3 regions of the Streptosporangium sp. NPDC004631 genome follow, and region 2 is predicted to be linked to each of the others. Evidence: predicted binding sites of a transcription regulator. Region 2 holds the regulator's gene; each other region holds the start of a gene.
The links. The regulator HrcA, encoded in region 2, represses chaperone genes, less so after heat shock. The targets are predictions, from matches to a motif close to TTGGCACTCTCNNNNNGAGAGTGCCAA.
Positions count from the first base shown of each region.

Region 1: a site for HrcA is predicted at 1,096-1,122, ahead of groL (chaperonin GroEL). Genes of this name have one in related genera too.
Region 3: a site for HrcA is predicted at 998-1,024, ahead of groES (co-chaperone GroES). Genes of this name have one in related genera too.

Region 1 is NZ_JBSGCR010000022.1:27,415-29,679, reverse strand. Features, by position in the region: gene groL (chaperonin GroEL) at 1-984, opposite strand, end outside; gene ACWEF2_RS21465 (cold-shock protein) at 1,303-1,503, opposite strand; gene ACWEF2_RS21460 (MoaD/ThiS family protein) at 1,870-2,145, opposite strand; gene thrC (threonine synthase) at 2,168-2,265, opposite strand, start outside.
Region 2 is NZ_JBSGCR010000016.1:89,114-91,378, reverse strand. Features, by position in the region: gene dnaJ (molecular chaperone DnaJ) at 1-583, opposite strand, end outside; gene hrcA (heat-inducible transcriptional repressor HrcA) at 596-1,609, opposite strand; gene ACWEF2_RS18145 (hypothetical protein) at 1,794-2,265, shown strand, end outside.
Region 3 is NZ_JBSGCR010000004.1:227,946-230,210, reverse strand. Features, by position in the region: gene ACWEF2_RS05860 (class I SAM-dependent methyltransferase) at 1-123, opposite strand, end outside; gene ACWEF2_RS05855 (Uma2 family endonuclease) at 165-845, opposite strand; gene groES (co-chaperone GroES) at 1,114-1,425, shown strand; gene groL (chaperonin GroEL) at 1,516-2,265, shown strand, end outside.

The sequences.
Region 1 (2,265 bases), on a different contig from region 2:
CTCGTCCTTGGTGACGATGATCTGGCGGGCGCGGCCGAGCTGGTCCAGCGTGGTGGACTCCAGCTTGAGGCCGAGGTCCTCGCTGATGACCTGGGCGCCGGTCAGGATGGCGATGTCGCCCAGCATGGCCTTACGGCGGTCACCGAAGCCCGGGGCCTTGACCGCGACCGAGCGGAACAGGCCACGGATCTTGTTGACGACCAGGGTGGCCAGGGCCTCGCCCTCGATGTCCTCGGCGATGATCAGCAGCGGCTTGCCGGCCTGCACGACCTTGTCGAGGACCGGGAGCAGGTCCTTGTTGGCGGAGATCTTGGAGTTGACGACGAGGATGTACGGGTCGTCGAGAACGGCCTCCATACGCTCCGGGTCGGTCACGAAATAGGGCGAGATGTAGCCCTTGTCGAAGCGCATGCCCTCGGTGAGCTCAAGCTCCAGGCCGAAGGTGTTGCTCTCCTCGACGGTGATGACACCTTCCTTGCCGACCTTGTCCATCGCCTCGGCGATCATCTCGCCGATCTGCGGGTCGCCCGCGGAGATGGAGGCGGTGGAGGCGATCTGCGCCTTCGTCTCCACGTCCTTGGCCAGCTTGGAAAGCTCCTCGGAGACGCGCTCCACGGCGGCCTCGATGCCCTTCTTCAGGGACATCGGGTTGGCGCCGGCGGCCACGTTGCGGAGGCCCTCACGCACCAGGGCCTGGGCGAGCACCGTGGCGGTGGTGGTGCCGTCACCGGCTACGTCGTCGGTCTTCTTGGCGACTTCCTTGACGAGCTCGGCCCCGATCTTCTCCCACGGGTCCTCAAGCTCGATCTCCTTGGCGATGGAGACACCGTCGTTGGTGATCGTGGGAGCGCCCCACTTCTTCTCCAGCACGACGTTACGGCCCTTGGGGCCGAGGGTCACCTTGACGGCGTCCGCGAGCTGGTTCATACCACGCTCGAGACCGCGCCGGGCGTCCTCGTCAAACGCGATCATCTTGGCTGCCATACGGCTAGACCTCCCAAACACAGGGTGGCTTGCACCAGATCGAGCCGACGCCCGCGACGGCATACGGGTCCGCGACTCCGTTCGGCGGACCCCATCGTCTCGATCCAGGGTTTGGCACTCACCAATGGAGAGTGCTAAGCAACTGTTTAGCACTCCCCCCTGCCGAGTGCAAGCCAGAGTCCCCCTGACCTGGCCCCAGCCTAGACGAAGGCCCGGCCCGCCGATCGAAACGACGAGCCGGGCCGACGCGCGGGAGGATCCGCACGGACTGCGCTGCCGCGGGGTCCACCGGCACTTCCCGACGAACTGACGGACGAATCAGACCGCCCTGACGGATTCCGCCTGGGGGCCCTTCTGTCCCTGCGTGATCTCGAACTCGACCCGCTGGCCCTGTTCGAGCGCACGATAGCCATCCATCAGGATCGCGGAGTAATGGACGAAAACATCCTTACCACCGTCTACCGCGATGAAGCCGTAGCCCTTGTCCGCGTTGAACCATTTGACGGTGCCTTGCGCCACTTCCGACTCCTCTTACTGGACTTGAGGACGCCGCCCATTCCTCCGCGAAGTCCTCAATCTCCGAGGCGGAGACATCGCCTACGTCGATCGTCCTCGACCATACCTGTGATAGAGCATTGGGCAACAGAGCCAATCAGCAAACTACTGCTTTACGGACGCATTCAACACGCAGGCAGAGTTTTGCTATCACGATTAGTTAGTTAAATATTGCACCATGTCCCGGCTCAACAAATATGAGCTTGCGTCATAAAACACGACACCCGCACGCGGCCGGGCCGGTGCGGGTGTGGTGGACGGGATGTACGGGGACAGATCGCCGGGACAGGAGACGGACCCGCCGGCGGACGGCATCCGACCAGGGAGGGGTCAGCCTCCGGCGACCGCCGGGATGATGGAGACCTGAACGCCGGCGGGGGTGGCCGTGTCCAGATTGTCAGCGAATCGGACATCCTCATCACCGACGTAAACATTGACAAAACGACGAATCTTCCCCGTTTCATCAAGAATTCGGGCACCGATCCCCGGGAAGTCGACGTCCAGCTTCTGGAGAACATCACGCAGGGTCTCGCCCTCTCCGCCGACCTCGGCGGAGCCGCCGGTGTACGTACGGAGAATCGTCGGAATCCGCACAGAAACGCTCATAATTAAGTACCTTTCACGAGTTCTAGGCGATAGCCGCACGGAATGCGTCAAGAGACGGCCGGATGACGGCGGTGGGGCGCGCCTGGTCGGCCACCGCGTCGAGGGTCTTCAGGCCGTCGC
Region 2 (2,265 bases):
CGCCGCACTGGGGACAGGGGCGGGACGTCATGACCTGACCGAGGAAGGACCGCGTGACCTGGGAGACCTCACCGCGTCCGTGGCAGACGTCACAGGTGTCGGGGTGGGTGCCGGAGGCCGCGCCGGAGCCGGTGCAGACCTCGCAGAGCACGGCGGTGTCGACGACCAGCTCACGGGTGGTGCCGAAGGCCGACTCCCGCAGGTCGAGCTCCACCCGGATGGTGGCGTTGCGGCCGCGGCGGGCGCGCGAACGTGGGCCTCGGCCCCCTCCTCCGCCACCGCCGGCCGCGCCGAAGAAGGCGTCCATGATGTCGCTGAACGGGAAACCCGCGCCGAACCCCCCGGCTCCCGCACCGCCGCCGGCGGCGAACGGATCGGCTCCCATGTCGTACATCTGGCGCTTGCCGGGGTCGGACAACACCTCGTACGCCTGCGTGATGTCCTTGAACCGCTCCTGAGTCTCAGGATCGGGGTTCACATCGGGATGCAGTTCCCTGGCCAGGCGGCGGTAAGCCTTCTTGATCTCTTCCGCACTGGCATCGCGGCGTACCCCGAGGGTGCCGTAGTAGTCGCTCTTAGCCACTTAGTTGACCTCTTAGGATGCAGCCAGGATCTGGCTGACGTAGCGTGCCACCGCGCGCACCGCGCCCATCGTGACCGGGTAGTCCATTCGCGTCGGCCCCAGCACACCGAGCCGGGCCAGTTGCTTGTCCCCCGAACCGTATCCGGCGACGACGATGGATGTGCCCTGAAGCCCGGTGTAGGGGTTCTCCGAGCCGATCCGCACCGTCAGCGCCGAAAGATCCGAGGTCTCGCCGAGCAGGCGCATGAGCACCACCTGCTCCTCCAGGGCCTCCAGCACATCGCGCAGGCCGACGGTGAAGTCGGCTCCCGCGAGGTTGGCGGCCCCGGCAAAAACGATCTTCTCATCGTGCCGGTCCACAAGAGACTCCAGCAGCACCGACAGGATCGTGGCCGCGAGCGGCCGGTCCTCCGCCGGAAGCCGCTCGGGCAGGTCCGCGACCATGTCGGGGACCCCCGCCAGACCGCAGCCGTCCAGACAGGCGTTGAGGGTCGCGCGCAGGTGGGCCACGCGGTTCTCGTCGACGACGTCGGGAAGCTCGACCACACGCTGCTCGACCCGCCCGGTGTTGGTGATGAGCACGAACATCAGCCGGCGCTCGCTCAGCGGGACCAGCTCGACGTGCCGCACCTTGGAGTTGGTCATCGTGGGGTACTGGACCACGGCGACCTGGCGGGTCAGCTGGGCCAGTAGCCGGACCGTGCGCATCACGACGTCGTCGATGTCGACCGCGCCCGCGAGGAAGGTCTCAATGGCCCTTCTCTCCGGGGCGGACAATGGCTTGACCTGCGAGAGCCGGTCGACGAAGAGCCGATAGCCCTTGTCGGTCGGCACCCGGCCCGCACTGGTGTGGGGCTGGGCGATGTAGCCCTGCTCCTCCAGCACCGCCATGTCGTTGCGGATGGTCGCCGGCGACACACCCAGGCTGTGACGGTCCGCGAGGGCCTTGGAACCCACCGGCTCGTTGGTGGACACGTAGTCCTCGACGATGGCCCGAAGGACCGCCAGCTTACGGTCGTCGACCAACGTGCTCACCTCCCTACCTGCGTTCGGACGGGAAAACGTCAGGTCTGGCACTCTGTGTTCCCGAGTGCCAAGTGTACGGCTCCCGTCCTCGGGGTGCGATAACACGGCAGCACGATGATGGGGCCAAGTCGTTATCAAGTCACCTGCTATCGCTATCCAACCGGTAAGCCCCACAATTTGATATATGTCCCATGATTTCGGATCCCCCTCGGGCGACGCCGGTTCGGGCCCGCCCGGATACGGCGCCCCCCAGCAGCCCTACGGCCAGCCGCACCAGCAGCAGTACCAGGGTGGCCCCCCCTACGGTTACCCGCCCCCCGGATACGGCGCCCCCCAGGGGCCTCCGCCGAAGCCGAAGGTCAAGCCCGGCATCGGCTGGATCGTCGGCGCCTGGCTCGTCTTCGTGCTCAGCGTGATCGTCGGCGTGGCCGGCTTCGCCGGCGGCATCTTCAGCGCGGTCACCGACGCCGCGCCCACCAGCTCGTTCGGCCCCGGCGAGAACGTGACGGTCACGCTGAACCCGGCGGACAGACCCGCCATCTACGTCTCCGCCGACAAGGGCACCAAGTTCGAGTGCCAGATCCAAGGTGCCCCCGGAACGGTCCGACTTCAGCAGCCGGGCACGCAGCAGACCGTCACCAACGACGGCGTGCTGT
Region 3 (2,265 bases), on a different contig from region 2:
GTCGTGGCTCCTCCTGAGCCGCGTCACCGCGGCCACCGGATCGTCGCCCACGACCTCGGCCGCCGCCTTCAGGGCCTCCTGGCCACGGGGAGTCAGCAGCCGCCGGAACGCGTCAAGGTCCACACCGTCCGACGCTACCGTGTGGCCGGGGCGTGTCCTCCCCCTCAGTCGGGCAGGTCGGTGAGGTCGATGTCGACGGGGAACGGCTCGGTGAGCTTGAGGCGGCCGTGATGGATGCCGGTGAGAGCATAGGCGTGGCCGACCGGATCGAGTTCGTAGACGTAGACCACCGGCTCGTCGGAGTTGTTCTCCACCAGCCAGAAATGCGGGATACCGGCCTTGGCGTAGCGCCTCGGCTTCACCTCGTGGTCGCGAAACTCGGACTCGGGGGAGACGACTTCGACGACGAGACGTGTTTCGCCGGGGCTGTAGGCGGTGCGTGACCGGTCCTTCGCGGCCTCGGCGTCGACGACCAGGACGTCCGGGCACGGGCGCTGTCTCGGACCGAGCACGACGTCCATCTGCATCACCGCCTTCAGATGGTCGGGGGCCTGCGCGTTGAGACTGGTCCGGAGTCCGTACAGCAGGTACTCGTGGAAACGCTTCTGGGGGGACATGAAGATGAGGGCTCCATCGACGAGTTCGACGTGCTTGAAGAAGTCCGGCTCACCGTTCGGGCCGTCCTGGGGGAGCCGGTCCAGGTCGTCGGCGGTCCAGCCGTCGGGCGGGGGGTAAGGCCAGTTGGCGAGCGGGTCGCCGCTCTCGCGCGGCGTGCTCGTCTCCACGCCCATCGTGCTGGTCACGTCGTCCACCGTAGCGTCGTTCCCGTCACCGTACGTGGTCATCGGGTTACATTCTCCTCGGTGCTCGCTCGTCTCCCTCACATGTTCCCCGAATCGGGGGGGCGCTGTCGCCCGGCGGAGGGTTTGACGTTCCCAAACCTTGATCGGGGGCGGTTCGTGTTGACTGTCAAGCCCACCTTGCATACTGTTCCGTATTGGCACTCTCCCGGTGAGAGTGCCAGATACATGCGACGAGGCAGGTCTGACACCCGCGACGGCAGACCGCTGGTCGCCTCTTCTAGATCATTCAAATCTGAAGGGGAGGTCCGACGTGACGACCGCCACCAAGGTTCCCGTTAAGCCGCTCGGCGACCGCATTGTGGTCCAGCCGCTTGAGGCAGAGCAGACCACAGCTTCCGGTCTGGTCATCCCGGACACCGCCAAGGAGAAGCCGCAGGAGGGCAAGGTCCTCGCGGTGGGCCCCGGCAACTGGGACGAGGACGGGGACAAGCGCATCCCGCTCGACGTCAAGGAGGGCGACGTCGTCCTCTACAGCAAGTACGGCGGCACCGAGGTGAAGTACGGCGGTGAGGAGTACCTCGTACTCTCCGCCCGCGACGTGCTCGCCATCATCGAGAAGTAATTCACGCTTCGTAAAGATGACGTATCGAGCCCCGGGTCGCGAGAGCGCCCGGGGCTTTGATGCGCCGACGTACTTTTAGAGAGGACTGACATGGCGAAGATCCTGTCGTTCGAGGAAGATGCGCGCCGCGCTCTTGAGCGTGGCGTGAACGCCCTCGCCAACGCCGTCAAGGTGACCCTCGGCCCGCGTGGCCGCAACGTGGTCATCGACAAGAAGTTCGGTGCGCCGACCATCACCAACGACGGTGTCACCATCGCCCGTGAGGTCGAGCTGGAGAAGCCGTACGAGAACCTCGGCGCCCAGCTGGCCAAGGAAGTCGCCACCAAGACCAACGACGTCGCCGGTGACGGCACGACCACCGCGACCGTCCTCGCCCAGGCGATGGTCCGCGAGGGTCTGCGCAACGTCGCCGCCGGCGCCCAGCCGCTCTCCCTCAAGCGCGGCATCGACATCGCGGCCAAGGCCGTCAGCGACAGGCTGATCGAGTCCGCCAGGCCGGTCGAGGACAAGAAGGAGATCGCGCACGTCGCGACGATCTCCGCCCAGGACGCCAAGATCGGCGACCTGATCGCCGAGGCGTTCGACAAGGTGGGCAAGGACGGTGTCATCACCGTCGAAGAGTCCAACACCATGGGCCTGGAGCTGGAGTTCACCGAGGGCCTCCAGTTCGACAAGGGCTACCTGTCGCCCTACATGGTGACCGACCAGGAGCGGATGGAGGCGGTTCTTGAGGACCCCTACATCCTGATCCACCAGAGCAAGATCGCCTCCGTCGCGGACTTCCTGCCGCTGCTGGAGAAGGTCGCGCAGAGCAAGAAGGCGCTGCTCGTCATCGCCGAG